DNA from 2 places in the Geobacillus sp. DSP4a genome. Region 2 is predicted to be linked to the other one. Evidence: a T-box and tRNA genes for the amino acid it is inferred to sense, from the RefSeq annotation. Region 2 holds a T-box; the other holds one or more tRNA genes.
The links. A T-box is a leader RNA that pairs with one kind of tRNA and senses whether it is charged. The one in region 2 lies ahead of ileS (isoleucine--tRNA ligase), so its partner is inferred to be a tRNA-Ile.

Region 1 (10,549 bases), on a different contig from region 2:
AAACGAACGGATTGCCTAAGCCGTTCGCTGATGCGGTTTGGTACACTGCACAAGCGGACGGCGCCACCGTTCATGTCATCGCCAGCGCCCAACCAGCGCCAATGCTATTGACCGTGCACGCTCCACGCAACGAAGACGTGCTTGGCGCCGTGCTCGCCATGGCGGCGACGCTGCAAAAGCAATAACTTATTTTAGGGAGGGCGATTGCCCTCCCTTTCCAAAAAGAAAAACCCCCTTTTTTCAGCTGCCAGAGGGTCAAACGAGCTGCTTGCTCTCTTCTTTGCGGAAAAATGTTTTCATCGCGTGGAACACATCTGATTTTTGCTTCAAAATATAATAGCGGAACTTTTCATCCTTAATATTGCGATACGCCGACATGAGTGTGGAATGGCGGTTGTACTGGTTGACTTCCCCATACCCAAACATGTTCGACACTTTCATCAGCTCTTGAACAAGCTTCACACAGCGGGCATTGTCCGATGTCAAGTTGTCGCCGTCGGAGAAGTGGAACGGATAAATGTTGTAGCGCGACGGAGAATACTTCGTTTCGATCAGTTCCAGCGCCTTGCGGTAGGCGGATGAGCAAATCGTCCCGCCGCTTTCCCCTTTCGTGAAAAATTCATCCTCGCTGACAACTTTCGCTTCCGTATGATGGGCGATAAAGGCGATGTCGACTGTTTCGTACTTCGTGCGCAAAAAACGCGTCATCCAAAAGAAGAAACTGCGCGCCATGTATTTTTCCCACATGCCCATCGAGCCGCTTGTGTCCATCATGGCCAAGACAACGGCCTTCGATTCCGGCTTGACGACTTCATTCCACGTTTTAAACTTTAAATCTTCGCGGTAAATCGGGTAAAAGCCTGGTTTGCCGCTCATGGCGTTGCGCTTGAAGGCAGCGAGCATCGTCCGCTTTTTATCGATGTTCCCCATCAACCCGGTGCGGCGAATGTCGTTAAATTCGATATGTTGAACGACATTTTGATCCAGTTCTTTCCGCTGCAAGTTCGGCAGCTCCAGTTGGCTGAAGAGTGCTTCTTCGATTTCCATCAACGACACTTCAGCCTCGTAATAATCTTGACCTGGCAAGTCGCCGGCTCCTTGGCCTTTTCCTGGCCCTTGCCCCTCCCCGCTTCCGTCTCTGGCCACGACATCGCCGACTTGGCTGTCTCCGTTTCCTTGGCCGACATGTTTGTTTTTCTCATAGTTGTAGCGAATTTTATATTCATCCAGCGAGCGAATCGGAATCTTAATTACATCGCGTCCGTTGGACATAATGATGCTTTCTTCCGTAATCAAATCCGGCAAATTGTTTTTGATCGCTTCCTTTACCTTTTCTTGATGCCGCTTTTGATCGTCATATCCTTTGCGGTGGAGGGACCAGTCTTCTTTCGATACAACGAAATTCCCTTTCATATTTTCCCCTCCTTTGTTAAAATGGTTCTCACACTTTTCACTTTCCCGCATATACTTATGTTGGCGTCATCAAAACGGACCATCACTATGCCAAGTTGTTTATTTTATCCTATGCAAAAATTCAAAATAATTGACAGATGAATGCCGAAAATAGAAAAGCGAACAACGGACGGACAAGCCCGATTATCGATGCAAAAAAGCATGCCCCGGCGCTCGAGGCATGCCTAGCGGTTCAACAAGCTGCCGACATAACGGAGCAATTCATTGGCTGACGTGGAGTTGTACCCGTATTCATCAATGAGGCGGGCGACGACTTCGTTAATTTTTTTCAACTGCTGCTCATCCGGTGTTTTCGTCGACGTTGTAATTTTGACAATGTCCTTTAAATCCGCAAACAATTTCTTCTGGATCGCTTCCCGCAACCGTTCATGTGAATTATAATCAAACCGCTGTCCTTTTCGTGCATATGCCGAAATGCGAATTAAAATTTCTTCGCGAAACGCTTTTTTCGCATTTTCGGAAATGCCGATTTGTTCCTCGATCGAGCGCATCAGCTTTTCATCCGGATTCATTTCCTCACCCGTAAGCGGATCGCGCAGTTTCGTTTTGTTGCAATACGCCTCGACGTTGTCCAAATAGTTATCCATCAACGTTTTCGCCGACTCTTCATATGAGTACACGAACGCCTTTTGCACTTCTTGCTTGGCGATTTCGTCATACTCTTTGCGCACGAGCGAAATGAAGTTCAAGTACCGCTCGCGGTCTTCCTTCGTGATCGACGGATGCTGATCCAACCCTTCTTTCAACGAACGAAGCACATCAAGCGCATTGATCGACGGCACTTCTTTCCGAATGATGCAAGCCGAAATGCGGTTGATGACATAGCGAGGGTCAATGCCGCTCATTCCTTCGTCGGGATGTTCTTTTTTCAACTCTTCAACGTCCACTTCGTTGAACCCTTCGATCATTTCCCCATCGTATAGACGCATTTTTTTCAATAAATCCACATCCGGCCGCTTTGACTCTTTCAGCCGAGTCAAAATCGTAAACATGGCCGCAATCCGCAACGTATGCGGGGCGATATGCACGTCGGCGACATCGCTTTCGCGGATCATTTTTTCGTAAATGCGCTCTTCTTCCGAGACGCGCAAGTTGTATGGAATCGGCATGACGATGATGCGCGAATGGAGCGCCTCGTTCTTTTTGTTGGCGATGAACGACCGATATTCCGTTTCGTTCGTATGAGCGATAATCAATTCGTCGGCGCTGATTAAAGCAAACCGCCCAGCCTTGAAATTGCCTTCTTGCGTCAGCGACAGCAAATGCCAAAGAAATTTTTCATCGCACTTTAACATCTCTTGAAATTCCATAATCCCGCGGTTGGCTTTGTTCAGCTCGCCGTCAAACCGGTACGCGCGCGGGTCGGACTCGGAGCCGTATTCCGCGATCGTTGAAAAATCGATGCTTCCCGTTAAATCGGCGATGTCTTGCGATTTTGGATCAGACGGACTGAACGTCCCGATGCCGACGCGGCGGTTTTCCGAGAAGAAAATGCGCTCCACTAGCACGTCTTCAATGCGTCCGCCGTACTCTTTCTCAAGCCGCATCATATTGAGCGGCGACAGCTCGCCTTCGATGCGAATGCCGTATTCGCGGTAAAAATCGTCGCGCAAATGGTGAGGAATGAGGTGAAGCGGGTCTTCATGCATCGGGCACCCTTTAATCGCATAAACGGCTCCGCGCTCCGTTTTGGAGTACTCCTCAAGCCCGCGCTTCAGGAGCGTTACCAACGTCGATTTCCCGCCGCCGACCGGCCCCATCAGCAGCAAAATCCGTTTCCGCACATCAAGCCGCTTCGCCGCCGGGTGGAAATATTCCTCAACGAGCCGCTCAAGCGCCTCCTCAAGCCCGAACAGGTGCTGGCTAAAAAACTTATATCGTTTCCGCCCATTCACCTCTTCGACCCCAGCATCTTTGATCATATTATAAACACGCGAATGAGCCGACTGGGCCACCCACGGCTTTTCTTTTAAAATCTTTAAATACTCCGCGAACGTCCCTTCCCATTTCAGCTTTTCTTCTTCTTCCCGGTACCGTGCGATCTTTTGTAAAATATCCATAAAGGACCTCCTCACCCTTGGATGTCTAACAGCAAGATTATTACAATTTATGCGAGGATGTCCCGTATCATTCGCCGCAAAAAAAATTTTGTCTCTCCGTCCTAACCTGTTCTCATTCACATGCTTGGCCATATTCGCTATAATAAAGGGGAAACGCATACCACTTTCATTGCAAGGGAGGAAAAGCGATGCGCACATTGCTTATGTTAGGGGTTATCATTGCGTTTTTGACGGCCATTTTCACCGCCGGCTACGAGGACAAACCGGGCGTTAAACAATAAGGCACAAAAAAACGACCTCCGCAACGAAGGTCGTTTTTTTGTTTACGAAAGCCCATGAAACCGTTGCTGGCGCAGCGCCTCGTACACTAAAATCGCCGCCGTATTGGATAAGTTCAGCGAACGGACTTTGTCGTTCATCGGAATGCGCAGGCAACGGTCCATATTGGCTTCAAGCAGTTCTTTCGGCAGCCCGGTCGTTTCGCGTCCAAACACAAAGAAAATGTCTTTTTCCGTATCGCTGAAATCAAACGAATCGTAGTATTGGCGGCCGAATTTCGTAATAAAGTAAAATTCGCCGTGCGGAAACCGGGCAAACAGTTCATCGAGCGAATCGTAATACGAAATGTTGACGTACGGCCAATAGTCAAGGCCGGCGCGCTTTAACATTTTATCATCCGTTGAAAACCCAAGCGGACGAATCAAGTGAAGCGCCGTATCCGTAGCCGCGCATGTGCGGGCGATATTCCCGGTATTAGCCGGAATTTCTGGTTGGTACAGTACTACATGGAGCGGCATTTCGTTCACCTCAGCAACATCGTTTATTTGCGGTCAATGATGTGAAAAAATTTATACCGAATGTTTGGCGTATAGGCGCTTGAATCTTCATACGACCAATAGCGCATTCGGCTGTTTGTCGTATGGGCGTTCACAAGCGGCATCCCGTTCTGATCTTTCGCCACCACAATCGTTGAGTGGTCGAAGCGTCCGTCCCCTTGAAAATCATAACAAATGACATCCCCTGCCATCAATTGTTCCGGCTCGGCTACTTCGACCGCCTGCAAGCCAATGCGCGCTCCGCTTAAATACCAGCGCAGCGAATGGGCGACCGCCCAGCTGTAACTCCAACTTCCGTTTTGACACCACCATCCCCTCGCCCGGTTCGGATAGCCCGTCATCGGCGCTCCGCCCGCATACAAACATTGGGAAACAAAATTCGTGCAATCAACGGCAAAGGAAGGAAACGCCGGGTTATGGCGGTTCCACCACATTTCTGCATACCGCACCGCCCGGGCGCGGTCATACTGGTAAGAAAGACGATCTCCCGTCCATTGCTCTCGTTCGACGCGCGGCGCCTCCATATCCCCCCCCAATCGGTTGATCGGTTCATCAGCAACAAGCTCACCGCCAACAAAACAGGCGCATCGCTCCTCAACCTGTTCTTCTATATATAGTGAACCCCTTTGCTTAATTAAAAATTGATGGTGGGCAATATACATCACTTTCGCTTCCCGCTCGATGGTCTGCCTGCCGACAATTTGCCCCCGGATCGTGCAACGGACGATCTCCGCACCGCGCTTTTGGCAAAGCTGTTGCTTTCTTGCCGCCTCTTCGCTTCGGATATTGCTTTCCGACACAAACGAGCGGGCTCGCTCATCCAACCACGCGCGCAACTGTTTTTTCATGCTGCTTTCCACCACTTTCGTTTTTGTTACTACCTTATGTGGGGAAGCTGCGTTTTTTTCCCTATTCCTTTGCCTCAGCCAACAGTTTTAGTCCTTTTTCAATCTCAGCGATCACATCGGCATCCGCCTCCGTTTGCCGCGCGGCCTCCAAATAAGGCTTAGCGCTTGGATCCCCGATTTTCCCGAGCGCCCACGCCGCCGTCCCGCGGATGACCGGGCGACTGTCTTCTTTTAACAACCGGAGTAAATGCGGCACTGCCGTCCGGTCTTTGTAGTGAGCGAGGGCAATAATCGCATTGCGCTGAATCGGTTTTTTCCCGCGCCATGAACCGGCCATCGCACCAAACTTCTCTTGAAACTCACGGTTCGTCATGTCAAGAAGCGGAACCAGCTTCGGTTTGGCCGCCTCCGGATCCGGCTCGAATTCCGGATGCAAATGAAAGTCTTTTCCCTTATTTTCCGGGCAGACTTGCTGGCATGTATCGCAGCCATACAGCCGATTCCCGATTTTCTCTCGAAACTCGTCGGCCAAAAATCCTTTCGTTTGCGTTAAAAAGGAAAGGCACCGCTGTGCGTTCAGTTGTCCCCCTTGCACAAGCGCCCCGGTCGGGCAGGCATCAATGCATTTCGTGCACGTGCCGCATCGGTTTTCAACCGGTTCATCAGGGGGAAATGGAATATTCGTAATCATTTCTCCCAAATACACATACGATCCAAACTCTGGTGTAATAATAGAGCAGTTTTTGCCACTCCAACCGATCCCTGCCCGTTCCGCCACCGCCCGATCGGCGAGCTCTCCGGTATCCACCATCGAGCGAACGCGGGCATGGGGCACTTTGGCCAGCAAAAACTCCTCGAGCTGCTGCAAACGTTCCCGCAACACATCGTGGTAGTCCTTTCCCCATGAAGCGCGGCAAAAAACGCCGCGCCGTTCCGTCTTTGTCCCCCGCGGCGCATTTTTCATTTTAGACGGATAGGCAAGAGCAATGGCAATAATCGATTTTGCTTCCGGAAGAAGCAATGAAGGATTCGTCCGTTTCTCAATATCTGGTTCCTCAAAACCGGACTGATAGCCGAGCTCCTGCTGGCGGCGCAGCCGTTCCTTTAATTCCACAAACGGATCAGCGCTCGCAAATCCGATTTTATCAATGCCGATTGACCGACTGTACTCAATGACTTCCTGCTTTAATGCCATAACATCCATCGTTTTCCCTCCTTTCGTCATATATGGTAAAATGAAATCCGAGGTGATCAAGATGAAATGCGTGATATCAGAACAACTAAAGCAACGCCTTCCTTCTGGTAAATTCGGCGTCATCCGCTATTATCATATCGAGGTCAGCGATTCACCGCAAATGTTAAGGGGGCGGCTTGAGCTGTTTCAAGAATCTCTTTACATCGAGCTGCAGGAAAAGTCGATTGCCGACATTCCTGAAATGGTCGAATGGCGCCGTACTTTCAAACAAATCGGAACGGACCCAAGCCGCTATCGACCGTCAAGTGAAAGCCTGTACCGACGCATCCAGAAAAAAAGCTTCATTCCGCCTATCCATTCAGCGGCGGACATAAACAACTTTTTTTCACTCTATTATAAAATTCCGCTCGGCATCTATGATCTAGACCGCATCAACGGGACAGTGACGCTCACGATCGGCACGGAAAAAGATGAATACATCGCGTTAAACGGCCGCACAGTCAACTTTGCCAACAAACTCGTCAGCAAAGATGAACGAGGGCCGTTTGGCAGTCCGATCGTCGATTCGGAGCGGACCGCCGTGACGAGAGAAACGAAAAACGCTTTGCAAATCGTTTACTTTCTCCCATCAACGCCAGAAGAAACCGCCAAGCGCCAGCTTCAAGCCATCCAAACGATGTTTGTGCAAATTCATGGCGGCGAAGCCGACGCCCAATTGTTCGTTTGATCTTCTCCCCCCACTTTCCTGCCGTTGGAAACGGGGGACTCCCTCCCTACCTGAACTCTCTCCCTACGCTCACGCGTGGAAATGAGGGTCTTCTCGGTTTAGGGTGGTAAATAAAAAAACGCAATGCCTCGTTCTTTAACGAAACGAAACACTGCGTTGTCCCCAACAATCATAACGTAATTTTAAAGCTAACGAGAGATATTATAACAGACTTCCACACGCATCGCAAGAAAAAAACGCAAAAATCGACAAAAGAAATTGTACAAAAGGGCACCAGAATCTCTGGTGCCAGCAACCAGTGACCCGTACGGGATTCGAACCCGTGTTACCGCCGTGAAAGGGCGGTGTCTTAACCACTTGACCAACGGGCCATTATGGCGGAGAAGGCGGGATTTGAACCCGCGCGCCGCAAAACTGCGACCTAACGGTTTAGCAAACCGTCCCCTTCAGCCACTTGGGTACTTCTCCAAAGAAATGGCTCCGCAAGTAGGATTCGAACCTACGACCTACCGGTTAACAGCCGGTTGCTCTACCGCTGAGCTATTGCGGAATGATGAGTAAGAAACCTAGCCCAATACTTGCCCTGTCCCTTCCTCTGCCAGCTAATTCAAGGAAGCGAGATGCGTCGGGACAACTCGAAGCATATTCGACGATGCACCTGCTCGTCGCTGAGCTATTGCGGAATGATGAGTAAGAAACCTAGCCCAATACTTGCCCTGTCCCTTCCTCTGCCAGCTAATTCAAGGAAGCGAGATGCGTCGAGGCAACTCGCAGCGAATTCGAAGATGTGAAGCTCATCGCTCCGATTTTGCTGTGGAACGATGGGGCATTGTTCGCCCATTATTATAGCGAATGACCCAAAAATATTCAACGGAAAATAATGGGCCTAAGTGGACTTGAACCACCGACCTCACGCTTATCAGGCGTGCGCTCTGACCAGCTGAGCTATAGGCCCATCAAAAGCGGGTGATGGGAATCGAACCCACGACATCAGCTTGGAAGGCTGAGGTTTTACCACTAAACTACACCCGCATAATATTTGGCTTAACATCCGCCACGCTATTTCCATGCCCCTTCCTCTACCAGCTGATTCATAGAAGCCAGATGCGTCGGGGCAACTCGAAGCCAATTCGATGATGCAGATGCTCGTGGCTGAGGTTTTACCACTAAACTACACCCGCATAATATTTGGCTTAACATCCGCCACGCTATTTCCATGCCCCTTCCTCTACCAGCTGATTCATAGAAGCCAGATGCGTCGGGGCAACTCGAAGCCAATTCGATGATGCAGATGCTCGTGGCTGAGGTTTTACCACTAAACTACACCCGCATAATATTTGGCTTAACATCCGCCACGCTATTTCCATGCCCCTTCCTCTACCAGCTGATTCATAGAAGCCAGATGCGTCGGGGCAACTCGAAGCCAATTCGATGATGCAGATGCTCGTGGCTGAGGTTTTACCACTAAACTACACCCGCAAATATAGAATATAATGAAAAGGGCGACTAGTGGGAATCGAACCCACGCATGCCAGAGCCACAATCTGGTGCGTTAACCACTTCGCCATAGTCGCCTCGTTCTGGTGCCGGCTGCAGGACTTGAACCCGCAACCTACTGATTACAAGTCAGTTGCTCTACCAATTGAGCTAAGCCGGCACGATTTTAAAGTGCATGGCGGAGGAGGAGGGATTCGAACCCCCGCGCGCCTTGCGGCGCCTCTCGGTTTTCAAGACCGACCCCTTCAACCACTTGGGTACTCCTCCAAAAAAGCAACAATAATAATGGTGGACCTTGTAGGACTCGAACCTACGACCGGACGGTTATGAGCCGTCTGCTCTAACCAGCTGAGCTAAAGGTCCGATAATGGTGGCGGTGGAGGGGATCGAACCCCCGACCTCACGGGTATGAACCGTACGCTCTAGCCAGCTGAGCTACACCGCCAAATTTAAGTCAAAAGGTGGAGCCTATCGGGATCGAACCGATGACCTCCTGCTTGCAAAGCAGGCGCTCTCCCAGCTGAGCTAAGGCCCCATGATAAATCGGGAAGACAGGATTTGAACCTGCGACCTCACGGACCCGAACCGTGTGCTCTACCAAGCTGAGCTACTTCCCGACAAAACGCGCTCGAGAGGATTCGAACCCCTAACCTTCTGATCCGTAGTCAGATGCTCTATCCAATTGAGCTACGAGCGCACGTGCCGAGGGCCGGACTCGAACCGGCACGGTAGTTACCTACCCCAGGATTTTAAGTCCTGTGCGTCTGCCAATTCCGCCACCCCGGCGGAAGTGGAGCGGAAGACGGGGCTCGAACCCGCGACCCCCACCTTGGCAAGGTGGTGTTCTACCGCTGAACTACTTCCGCAAGACGATGAGCCATGGAGGACTCGAACCTCCGACCCTCTGATTAAAAGTCAGATGCTCTACCTACTGAGCTAATGGCTCATGGTTAGGATAACACTCTAAGCTTCATTTCACTCTACCTGCCCCTTCCTCTACAAGCTTATTCGAAGAAGTCAAGTGCGTCGGGGCAACTCGCAGCGAACTCGAAGATGCAACGCTCGTTACTGAGCTAATGGCTCATGGTTAGGATAACACTCTAGGTACTACCTAGCTCTACATACCTCTTCCTCTCCCAGCTTATTCGAGAAAGCGAAGTGTATCGAGGCAACTCGAAGCCTATTCGAAGATGTATCGCTCGTTTCTGAGCTCATGTTTCGCTAGTTGAATTTTTTCAAAATGGAAGATGCCGGCTGCAGGACTTGAACCCGCAACCTACTGATTACAAGTCAGTTGCTCTACCAATTGAGCTAAGCCGGCACATTTAACATGAGTTACTGGCTCATATGATCTGCTCGGTTGTGCCTCTTCCTCTACAAGCTGATTCGAGGAAGTCAAATGCTCGGTGTCCCTTCCTCTGCAAGCTTATTCAAAGAAGTGGGATGCGTCGGGACAACTCGCAGAAGATTCAACGATGCGAATGCTCGTCTCTACCAATTGAGCTAAGTCGGCATAATTATAGTTTGATGGTGGCTCGGGACGGAATCGAACCGCCGACACAAGGATTTTCAGTCCTTTGCTCTACCGACTGAGCTACCGAGCCATATATTATTTTTTAACTCGCTCGTTGAATTGCTCTGTGCCTCTTCCTCTACCAGCTGATTCAAAGACGCTCGATGCATTGAGGCAACTCGAAGCGAATTCGATGAAGCAGATGCTCGTCTCTACCGAATGAGCTGCTGAGCCGTATTTTTCATCTTTCACAATTTTGAAAGAATGGCGGTCCCGACGGGACTCGAACCCGCGATCTCCTGCGTGACAGGCAGGCATGTTAACCACTACACTACGGGACCAATTTTGGTTGCGGGGGCAGGATTTGAACCTGCGACCTTCGGGTTATGAGCCCGACGAG
Region 2 (10,549 bases):
AACACCTTGCCGGCTGGGCAAGGTGTGACGATCAGCGCATGGCAGAACCGGAGAAGGTGCACTCCGGCCCTGGATGCGCCTGTTTTCACACCTTTTTAAGCCTCACGGGACTTAATTAAAAGGTGTTTTGTATTCGATTTAGGCAACATGGCCGCTGTCGTTTTCAGCTTCAAATAAGTTTTCCGCTTCTTGCGGACGCCCCGGCAGCACTAAGTTGAGCAGGACGCCGACAATCGCCGAGAGCGCCATCCCGGTAATTTGGAAGCTGTCGCTGATTTTCAGCACCGCACCGCCGATGCCGATCACCAAGATAACCGAGGCGATGACCAAGTTGCGCGTCGCGCCGAAGTCGATGCGGCTGTCAACGAGCATCCGCAATCCGGACGAGGCGATGATGCCAAACAGCAAGATCGACACGCCGCCCATGACCGGCGTCGGAATCGAGCTGATCAGCGCCGTGATTTTGCCGACGAAGCCAAAGGCGATCGCGATGACCGCCGCGCCGGCGAGCACATAGACGCTGTAAACCCGGGTGATCGCGAGCACGCCGATGTTTTCCCCGTACGTCGTTTTCGGCGGGCCGCCGAGCAAGGCGGAAATCATCGTCGCTGTTCCGTCCCCTAAAATCGAGCGGTGCAGCCCCGGTTTTTGAATGAGGTCGCGGCCGATGACTTTGCTTAACACAAGCTGGTGGCCGATATGTTCGGACAAGGTGACGATCGCCACCGGCACCATGAGCATGACGATCTCGGCAGTGATGCGCACCGGATAATCGGCAAACGGAATCAAGAAATCCGGCCATTCGAACCATTTGGCCGCCGCCACTTTCGACAAGTCAACCAGTCCGACAGCGAGGGCGTAAACGTAGCCGACAACGATGCCGACAAGCACTGGAATCAAGCTCAACATGCCGCGCGCAAGCACCGAGCAGACGATCGTGGCCGCGAGCGTCACAAGCGCCACCGAGAAATGAAGCAGGCTGTATTTGCCGTCCGGGCCGTTCATCGCCATCCCGACCGCCGTGCCGGCTAAGCCGAGACCGATGACGATGATGACCGGACCGACGACAACCGGCGGCAGCAGCTTCATCACCCAGCGGTAGCCGGCTTTTTTAATGATGAGGGCGACAACCCCGTACACCAATCCGGCGAGGAAGCTGCCAATCATCGCCGCTCCCGGGCCGCCGGCCGTTTTCGCCGCGATGATCGGCGCGATGTAGGCGAACGAGGAGCCAAGATACGCTGGCACCTGCCATTTCGTAATGAGCAAAAACGCCAATGTCCCGAGCCCGCTTGTGAGCAAGGCGATCGACGGATCCAACCCGACTAAGTACGGCACTAAAATCGTCGCCCCGAACATGGCGAATAAATGCTGCAAGCTTAACGTCACCCATTGCCCCACAGTCGGGCGGTCTTGAATATCCAACACCGGTTTGTTCATCTTTCGCCTCTCCTTTCGCCAAATGAGCGAAGTTCGTTTTTTAGTGTGCACAAAAACACCCTCTTTGCCCATGAAGGCGCAAAGAGGGTGCAGAAACGCCCGAAACGATTCCACCCCTTTTGCAGCCTCACGGGACTGCGCTTAAAAGGGAGCTGTTTTATTTCTCATGAATCGACACTTGGTCAAGGCCGTCCACTTCGGAAAGCTCGACGACAATCAGCTCCGAACGGGAGGTCGGCACGTTTTTGCCGACGAAATCAGCGCGGATCGGGAGTTCCCGATGGCCGCGGTCGACAAGCACGGCGAGCTGGATGCGCGACGGGCGGCCCAAATCCATGACCGCATCCATCGCCGCCCGCACCGTCCGGCCGGTAAACAGCACATCATCGACTAAAATGACATTCCGCTCGCTCACCGGAAACGGCACGTTCGTTCCTTTCACAAGCGGTTCATGGTCGTCCGTCTTCACCGTCAAATCGTCGCGGTACAACGTAATGTCCAACTCGCCGACGGGAACGGACGCCCCTTCGATGTGCTCGATCCGCTCAGCCAAGCGGCGCGCCAAGTAAATGCCGCGCGTTTTAATGCCGACCAATAGGCAATTTTCAATGCCTTTGTTCCTCTCGATGATTTCGTGGGCGATGCGCGTCAAGGCGCGGCGAATCGCCTGTTCATCCATCACGACCGCCTTTTGCATTCCGTCCACCTCCTAAAAGCGCATGCACGCCGCGGCCAGCGTGTTTCCGCAGGCGGCGCGCCAACCAGGCCGTTCCCGCCTGTTTTCATAAAAAAATCCCCCGCCTGTGAAGCGGGGGATGGCGCGCTTATCGCCAAACAAGATGGGCATACATCGCCCTTCTTTGTCATTCCGACCCCTTTTCAGCCTCACAGGACTGAACTTAAAGGTTCCTGTTCACCTGTTTTCATTGTAAAGGGGGCGTGTTCGTTTGTCAATCGTTTTTTCGCAGCCAGTCAAGCAGCTCGGCAAACTCCGGCGGCAACGGCGCTTCGAATTCCAAATACTCGCCGCTTCTCGGATGACGGAAGCCGAGCACCCCGGCGTGCAGCGCCTGGCCGTCGATGGCGAGCGTTTTTTTCGGCCCGTATTGCGGGTCGCCAGCGAGCGGGTAGCCGATGTATTTCATATGGACGCGAATTTGGTGCGTCCGCCCCGTTTCCAGCTGGCACTCCACATACGTATAATGGCGAAACCGCTCGAGCACGCGGAAATGGGTGACCGCTTCCTTGCCGTTTTCCTCGGTGACCGCCATTTTCTTTCGATCGCGCTTGTCGCGGCCGATCGGGGCATCGATCGTGCCATAATCGTGCGGAATGACGCCGTGGACGATCGCCTTGTAGCGGCGCGTCACCGTTTTGTTCACCAGCTGCTCGACGAGCGAGCGGTGGGCGGCGTCGTTTTTCGCCACCATCAACAGTCCTGATGTGTCTTTGTCAATGCGATGGACGATGCCGGGGCGAAGCACGCCGTTGATCCCGGACAAGTCGCGGCAATGGGCGAGAAGCGCATTCACAAGCGTGCCGCGCATATGCCCGGGCGCCGGGTGGACGACCATGCCGCGCGGTTTGTTGACGACAAGGACATCCTCATCCTCATAATAAATGTCAAGCGGAATCGGCTCCGGCTCGACATGAAGCGGCTCCGGCTCCGGCGGTGAAACGGCGACCGCGTCGCCTGCCTCGCATTTGTAGTTCGCCTTGACCGTCTCGCCATTGACGGTCACAAGCCCGCTTTTGATCCATTGCTGCACTTGCGAACGCGACCATTCCTCATTGAGCGCCGCGATCACTTTATCAATTCGTTCGCCGTCATATTCGTCTTCGATGTGAAACGTGATCGTGTCCATCTACTCATTCCCTTTCTCTGGTGTCGCGAAAAAAAACATATGGACAAACAGCAAGATGACGCCGACGGTCAGCGCCGAGTCGGCGATATTGAACACCGGAAAGCTGTACGTGCCGATGTACGTATGAATAAAGTCGACCACTTCTTTCCGGAATACGCGGTCGATAAAATTGCCAATCGCCCCACCGAGCATCAGCCCAAGCCCTACGCCCGCCAGGCGTTCAGAAGGCTTCAGGCGGCGGATGTAGATCACGATCGCCGCCACGACGATCACCGTAATTAAATAAAAGAGCCAAAACTGCCCTTCCAGCATGCCCCACGCCGCCCCGCGATTGCGGTGCGACGTAATGTAGAGCACGTTGTCGATGATCGGGATGCTTTCCCCAAGTCGCATATAGCGGACGACAAGCCATTTCGTCCATTGGTCGAGGATGACGACCGCCGCTGCAATCCAATAGTATGCCACCGTGCCAAATCCCCCTGTCCTTCTCATTCATCCTTTTTGCATTGTAGCATAATTCGCCATGGCAAACAAATGAAGCGGCAAGGCCGCCCCAAGGCAGCCTTGCCGCTTTTTGTTACGCGGAATAATGTTCGTTCACAATGTGCGCGCAGCGCGGACAAAGCGTTGGATGCGACGGATCGGCGCCGACTTCTTTCGTCACCGTCCAGCACCGCTCGCACGTCTCGCCTTCCGCCGGGCGGACGAGGACGGCTACGTGGTCGAGCCGTTCGGCTTCGGCCGGCGCGGCGTCGTACGGCTCATCGGCGATCGAAAAGGCGGAAACGATGAGAAGCTGGCGCAAGTCGGCATCAAGCGACGCCAACAGCTTCCGCGCCTCGTCTTTCGGGTAGACCGTGACGCTCGCGGTCAGCGATTTGCCGATCACTTTTTCATTGCGGGCGTTCTCGAGCGCTTTGAAAATATCATCGCGCACATCCATAAACGCATCCCATTTCGAAAGCAGCGCTTCTTCGCCGTCGATCGCGATCGGCTCCGGCATATCGGTGAGCTGGACGCTTTCGACGTTTTCTTTTCGATTCGGGATATGCTCCCACACTTCATCGGCGGTATGCGGCAAAATCGGCGCGATGAGCTTCGCCAACGCGACGACCGTTTCATACAATACGGTCTGCACGGCGCGGCGGGCGCGGGAATCGGCCGCTTCGATGTACAAAATGTCTTTCGCCATATCCAAATAAAATGCGCTTAACTCGACGGTGCAGAAATGGTTCATCTCATGGTACACGGCGGCGAAATCATAGCGGTCGTAGGCCTTTTTCACTTTGGCGATCAGCTTGTTCAACTTCGCCAGCATGTAGCGGTCGACTTCGCCCAGCTCCCCAACCGGCACAGCGTTTTGATTCGGGTCAAAATCGAATAAGTTGCCGAGCATAAACCGGAACGTGTTGCGGATTTTTCGGTACACTTCCGACACTTGTTTTAAAATATGGTCGGAGATGCGCACGTCCGCTTGGTAGTCGACCGACGCGACCCAAAGGCGCAAAATGTCGGCGCCGAACTGTTCCATTACTTTCGCCGGCACGACGACGTTGCCGAGCGATTTGCTCATTTTTCGCCCTTCGCCGTCTAAAACGAAGCCATGGCTTAACACCCCTTTATACGGTGCTTTTCCGGTGACGGCAACGGCGGTGGACAGCGATGAGTTGAACCAGCCGCGATATTGGTCGGACCCTTCCAAGTACAGATCAGCCGGGCGCGCGAGATCGTCGCGTTCGACCAACACGGCTTGGTGCGACGAACCGGAGTCAAACCAGACATCCATAATGTCCGTTTCTTTCGTAAAGATGCCGTTCGGGCTTGACGGATGGGTGAATCCTTCCGGCAGCAAGTCTTTCGCCTCGCGCTCAAACCAGACGTTCGATCCGTATTGGCGGAACAAGTTCGACACATGCTCGATCGTTTCATCGGTGATGATCGGTTCGCCGTTTTCGCCGTAAAAAACCGGAATCGGCACGCCCCAGGCGCGCTGGCGGGAAATGCACCAGTCGCCGCGGTCGCGCACCATGTTGTGGATGCGGATTTCCCCCCACTCCGGAATCCATTTCGTTTCCTTAATCGCTTGAAGCAGCTCGCTGCGGATTTTATCGATCGACGCAAACCATTGCGTTGTCGCCCGGAAAATCGTTGGCTGCTTCGTCCGCCAGTCGTGCGGATACGAGTGGGTGATAAACCCAAGCTTCAACAAAGCGCCGGCTTCCTCAAGCTTCTGTGTAATCGCCTTGTTGGCGTCTTCGTAAAACATTCCTTCAAACCCCGGCGCTTCGCTCGTCATATAGCCGCGCTCGTCGACCGGGCAAAGAACGGGAAGCCCGTATTTTTGCCCAACGAGAAAGTCGTCTTCCCCGTGGCCCGGCGCCGTATGGACGCAGCCCGTGCCGGCGTCGGTCGTGACGTGTTCACCGCAGACGACAAGCGAGTCGCGCTCATAAAACGGATGTCTCGCCACGACGTATTCAAGCTCGTTTCCTTTGACCGTTTTGACGACCGACCATGCGTCCCAGCCGACTTCGTTCGCCACCGACTCGACCAGGGCAGCAGCGACGACGTATTTTTGTCCGTTTGTTTCCACGACATGGTAGTCCAGCTCCGGATGGACGGCGATCGCCAAGTTCGCCGGAATCGTCCACGGCGTCGTCGTCCAAATGACGATTCGCTCATCGCCCTCAAGCACGCCTTTGCCGTCTTTCACCGGGAAAGCGACATAAATCGACGGCGAACGCTTGTCTTTATATTCGATTTCCGCTTCAGCGAGCGCCGATTCGCTTGACGGGGACCAATAGACCGGCTTCAACCCTTTGTAGATGAGCCCTTTTTTCGCCATTTCGCCGAACACTTTAATTTGCTGGGCTTCGTACTCCGGCTTGAGCGTAATGTACGGGTTGTCCCAGTCGCCGCGCACACCGAGCCGCTTGAACTGCCGGCGCTGGTTGTCGATTTGCTCGTACGCGTATTGCTCGCACCGCTTGCGGAACTCGGCGACGCTCATCGATTTGCGGTCGACGCCTTGCTTGGCAAGGGCCGTTTCGATCGGCAAGCCGTGCGTATCCCAGCCCGGCACGTATGGGGCGCAATAGCCGTTCATCGATTTGTAGCGGACGATGATGTCTTTTAAAATTTTGTTCAGCGCATGGCCCATATGAATATCCCCGTTGGCATACGGCGGGCCGTCATGCAGGACAAACAGCGGCCGTCCTTTCGTCCGCTCCTGCACTTTCCGGTAAATGTCCATTTCCTCCCATTTTTTTTGCATTTCCGGCTCCCGCTTCGGCAAGTTACCGCGCATCGGGAACTCGGTTTGCGGCATAAGCAGCGTCTCTTTGTAATCCATCCTTGCTCCTCCTTCGAACGATAGATTCCAAATAAAAAACCGTTCTCCCCCGGCAAGGGACGAGAACGGTCTCGCGGTACCACCCTTCTTGGCCATGCAAACGACGCACAGCCCACTTTTCATTCGTAACGGGAATGACGCGCCATGGCCTACTGGATGTTCGGCATGGAACTCCAGGGTGATGTTCACTCTTGCGCCGATGCCGGGCTTCCACCATCCCCGGCTCGCTGCGACCGGTCGTTCAAGAGCTACTATCCCTTTCATCGTTGATGACTATTTCGCTATTCATCCTGAAAAAAGCCAACCGCCTCCCACGGCGGCTGGTGCAGTGATTTTTGCCAATGATTATACCCGACATGGCCTCGGTTCGTCAAGGCTGAGACAACGGCTCTTTCGCCTCTTCTTCGAGATCAGGCATCTCGTATTCCATCAACTCGTCCCAGTCACGGCTGTTGATCATATCGAGCTGCGCCTCAACGAGCATACGGAAGCGAGCGCGGAACACTTTCGACTGCCGCTTGAGTTCTTCGATTTCCAGCGCGATTTTCCGCGATTTGGCCAGCGCGTCGCCGATGATGCGCTCCGCGTTTTTCTCCGCTTCTTTAATGATCAGCTTCGCCTCTTTTTGTGCGTTGCGCTTCACTTCTTCCGCTGCTTCCTGAGCCACAAGAATCGACTTATTTAACGTTTCTTCAATGTTGGAAAAGTAATTCAATTTTTCCGTCAGTTCGGCCACTTTTTCTTCCAGCTGCTTTTTTTCACGGATGAGCATTTCGTAATCTTTAATAATTTGATCCAAAAACTCATTCACTTCATCTTCGTCATACCCGCGAAATCCGCGGCTGAATTCCTTATTGTGAATATCCAATGGCGTTAACGGCACAATGGCCACCTCCGTCTCCATCATTCCTTTTCTTCCTTCATTCGACACGATCAGCCCATTTCCTGCTGCGATTCGATTATTTTTGACGGCCCAGCCGGATGCGCCAGCGTTCTTTTTTCGTCATCCCCTCGACGGAAAACAGCTTGCAGCGACCAAACCCGCGCGCCGACAGGACATCGCCCGGCCCGCATACAAAATCGGGCTTGTCCACCACCTTCCAGTTCACTTTGACGAGCCCGCTTTCAATGAGCGTCTTCGCTTTCTCGCGCGCGAGGCGGAACGCCTGGGCAAGCACCGCATCGAGCCTTAGAGAAGACACCGTTACCGTTCCTTCCTCCCACGTTTCGGCAAGCGGCATGGCAGCTGACAGCGGCAACAGCTCAAGCGAAACCGGCGCTTTGCCGATCGTCCCGACATGGAGGCGAATGTAATCGGCCACCTCGGCGGCGGCAAAAAATTGGATCTCTCCTCCTTGGACGAGAATGTCGCCGAACTTGCCCCGCCGCAAGCCGAGCGACATGAGCGCTCCTAAGACGTCGCGGTGTTCAAGGGAAACGAATTTGCCTGGATAGCGGACAGCGAACAAGGCGATGTCATAATCCTCCTCATTCGGTTCGAAATACGGCGGATACAAAAGCGCCCGCTTCCGCTCGACAAACAAAGCGCCGCCGAAAAAGGACACGCGCACGTCTCCGTCGCTGCCGACGATGCTTTGCACGATTTGCTGCTCGCGCGGATCAAGAAAATCGGTCAGCTTCGGAGCGTACTGACGTTCTACCATTTCCTTCCATTCCATTACATGATCGATGAATTGATGTTCCTCTTTGCGGAAGTGCTGATACAGCTCCATTCCCATTCACCTTGCCTCATAAAGAAAGGAACCCGGAACGGATTCCTCCCGCTATTCCGCCCGCCTGCGCCTGGGCCAAACGACGCGCGTTCCGTCCGGCTGCTAAAACTGCGCTTCGAGGATGTCAAACAACGCATACAGCCCTCTTGTCGCAAATTCAAGGACAATAAAGGCGATGATCGGAGAGATGTCAATGATGCCAAGCGGCGGAATGACGCGCCGAAACGGTTCCAAATACGGCTCGCAAATGGCGGCAAGCATTTGTCCGAACCGCGTTTCGCGCGCATTCGGAAACCAAGACATCAAAATGTAAATGATCAAAGCGTACGAGTATACTTGAATCAAGGTCGTTAAAAACGTAAGCACATAATCCAACGGCTACCACCTCTTTATCGGTCTGTCATCCTCGCCGTCAAGCGAAATCGCGCCGCTGACGTCGACGTTGTCCGGGGTGCACAAAAAAATTTTCGTGCCAACTTGCTGAATGTCGCCGCCAATGGCGTACACCGTGCCGCTTAAAAAGTCGACGATCCGCTTCGCCTGCTCATGCTGGATGCGCTGCAAATTGACGATGACCGCCCGCCGGCTTTTTAAATGATCGGCGATTTCCTGCGCCTCCGCATACACCCGCGGCTCAGCGAGCACGACTTTCGCCGATTTTTGCACGCTTTGCAAGCTGACGACGTTCGCCTTGTTTGCCGCCTTCAGCAGCGGCGCCTCCTCTTCCGGCTGCGGCGCTTCGTATTCTTCTTCATAGTCTTCGTAATCTTCTTCTAAAAAATAATCGCGAAATTTTTTCATCAACCCCATCAAGTTCACCTCCTACAATGATCCGACAAGCGCGCTGCCGATGCGCACAAACGTCGCCCCTTCCTCAATGGCGATCTCGTAATCGTTCGACATGCCCATCGACAGCTCCGTGCACGGCGCATGCGGCCAGCGGAGCGCCTGAACGCGCTCTTTCAAGACCCGCAATTGCCGGAAGCAGGCGCGCAATACCGCCTCGTCATCCGTATGCGGGGCCATCGTCATCAATCCGACGACCTCAAGGTGCGAAAACGAACGGAGCTGATCGATGAACGGGACGGTCTCGTCAGGAGAGAGGCCGTGCTTCGTCGCTTCTCCCGATACATTCACTTGCACAAAACATTTCACCGGCCGCACCGCCCGCTTTTCAATTTCTTTCGCCAGCGACAGGCGATCAAGCGAATGGATGTAATCGACTTTATCGATAATGTCCTTCACCTTGCGCGACTGAAGCGTCCCGATAAAATGCCACACCGCCCGGTCCCCGATCCGTTCATACTTTTCAAGCAGCTGGCCGGCGCGGTTTTCGCCGAGGTCGGCAATGCCGGCGTCAAGCACATGAAGCGCCCTTTCGGCATCAATATATTTCGTGACAGCAACGATGCGTACGTCGGCCGGATTGCGGCCGACGCGGGCGCAAGCCGCCTCGATGCGCTGGCGAACGGCTGCCAAGTTGTCGCGTACGGTCATGCTGTTTCCTCCCTTCGGCCGATAAACGCCAACATCCGCCCTGTCGTCCCACGGTCGCGGCGGTGGGAAAAAAACAACGTCTCCTCACAGCTTGTACAGCGTTCCGACACATAAATATGGCAGTCTGGAATCCCGGCGGCCGCAAGCTGCAGCCGGTTGGCCTCTTTTAAATCAAGCGCATACTGCCCTTGGCTTGTTTCGCGCCACGGCAACGGGCCGCCCGCAGGAAGAGTCGGACGCAGGCCATCGATCACCCGGTCATCAACCGTGTAACAGCATGGGCCAATGGCCGGTCCAATCGCGGCATAGATGTCGGACGGGGCAATGTGTTCACGCTCCTGCCAAAGCCGCACCATGTTTTGGACAATGCCGCCCGCCGTCCCCCGCCAGCCGGCGTGGGCAAGGCCGACTAGGCCCGCCGATGGCGCGATAAAATAGACAGGCACACAATCGGCAAAACAAAGTGCGAGCAATACCCCCGCCTCATCCGTATACAGCCCGTCGGCCCCCCGGACCGCTGCAGCGAAGTCGTGCGCCCCGCTCCCCCGGTCGCCTTTCGTGACTTTCCGAATCACGGCGCCGTGCACTTGCTCACAGCACACCCAATGATCGAGCGGAAAAGAAAGCCGATCGGCCAGACGGCGGCGGTTGTTGACGACGGC

Region 1: it encodes a tRNA-Ile, which carries the amino acid that the T-box ahead of ileS (isoleucine--tRNA ligase) is inferred to sense. The anticodon was not compared.

What each region holds. Positions count from the first base shown of each region.
Region 1 is NZ_SDLD01000011.1:763-11,311, reverse strand. Features, by position in the region: gene ETC02_RS05715 (hypothetical protein) at 1-185, shown strand, start outside; gene yhbH (sporulation protein YhbH) at 256-1,413, opposite strand; gene ETC02_RS05705 (PrkA family serine protein kinase) at 1,638-3,533, opposite strand; gene trmL (tRNA (uridine(34)/cytosine(34)/5-carboxymethylaminomethyluridine(34)-2'-O)-methyltransferase TrmL) at 3,857-4,330, opposite strand; gene ETC02_RS05695 (amidase domain-containing protein) at 4,354-5,217, opposite strand; gene queG (tRNA epoxyqueuosine(34) reductase QueG) at 5,279-6,421, opposite strand; gene ETC02_RS05685 (B3/B4 domain-containing protein) at 6,474-7,139, shown strand; tRNA gene ETC02_RS05680 (tRNA-Glu) at 7,439-7,510, opposite strand; tRNA gene ETC02_RS05675 (tRNA-Ser) at 7,515-7,607, opposite strand; tRNA gene ETC02_RS05670 (tRNA-Asn) at 7,615-7,689, opposite strand; tRNA gene ETC02_RS05665 (tRNA-Ile) at 8,021-8,094, opposite strand; tRNA gene ETC02_RS05660 (tRNA-Gly) at 8,101-8,171, opposite strand; tRNA gene ETC02_RS05655 (tRNA-His) at 8,641-8,713, opposite strand; tRNA gene ETC02_RS05650 (tRNA-Thr) at 8,721-8,796, opposite strand; tRNA gene ETC02_RS05645 (tRNA-Ser) at 8,813-8,903, opposite strand; tRNA gene ETC02_RS05640 (tRNA-Ile) at 8,923-8,999, opposite strand; tRNA gene ETC02_RS05635 (tRNA-Met) at 9,005-9,081, opposite strand; tRNA gene ETC02_RS05630 (tRNA-Ala) at 9,099-9,171, opposite strand; tRNA gene ETC02_RS05625 (tRNA-Pro) at 9,180-9,253, opposite strand; tRNA gene ETC02_RS05620 (tRNA-Arg) at 9,260-9,333, opposite strand; tRNA gene ETC02_RS05615 (tRNA-Leu) at 9,337-9,422, opposite strand; tRNA gene ETC02_RS05610 (tRNA-Gly) at 9,428-9,502, opposite strand; tRNA gene ETC02_RS05605 (tRNA-Lys) at 9,510-9,582, opposite strand; tRNA gene ETC02_RS05600 (tRNA-Thr) at 9,885-9,957, opposite strand; tRNA gene ETC02_RS05595 (tRNA-Phe) at 10,165-10,240, opposite strand; tRNA gene ETC02_RS05590 (tRNA-Asp) at 10,415-10,490, opposite strand; tRNA gene ETC02_RS05585 (tRNA-Met) at 10,496-10,549, opposite strand, start outside.
Region 2 is NZ_SDLD01000001.1:110,538-121,086, reverse strand. Features, by position in the region: gene ETC02_RS00635 (solute carrier family 23 protein) at 139-1,440, opposite strand; gene pyrR (bifunctional pyr operon transcriptional regulator/uracil phosphoribosyltransferase PyrR) at 1,598-2,137, opposite strand; gene ETC02_RS00625 (RluA family pseudouridine synthase) at 2,391-3,305, opposite strand; gene lspA (signal peptidase II) at 3,306-3,797, opposite strand; gene ileS (isoleucine--tRNA ligase) at 3,883-6,657, opposite strand; T-box leader at 6,710-6,930, opposite strand; gene ETC02_RS00610 (DivIVA domain-containing protein) at 7,028-7,540, opposite strand; gene ETC02_RS00605 (YlmH family RNA-binding protein) at 7,617-8,390, opposite strand; gene ETC02_RS00600 (YggT family protein) at 8,493-8,765, opposite strand; gene ETC02_RS00595 (cell division protein SepF) at 8,769-9,200, opposite strand; gene ETC02_RS00590 (YggS family pyridoxal phosphate-dependent enzyme) at 9,213-9,887, opposite strand; gene pgeF (peptidoglycan editing factor PgeF) at 9,884-10,549, opposite strand, start outside.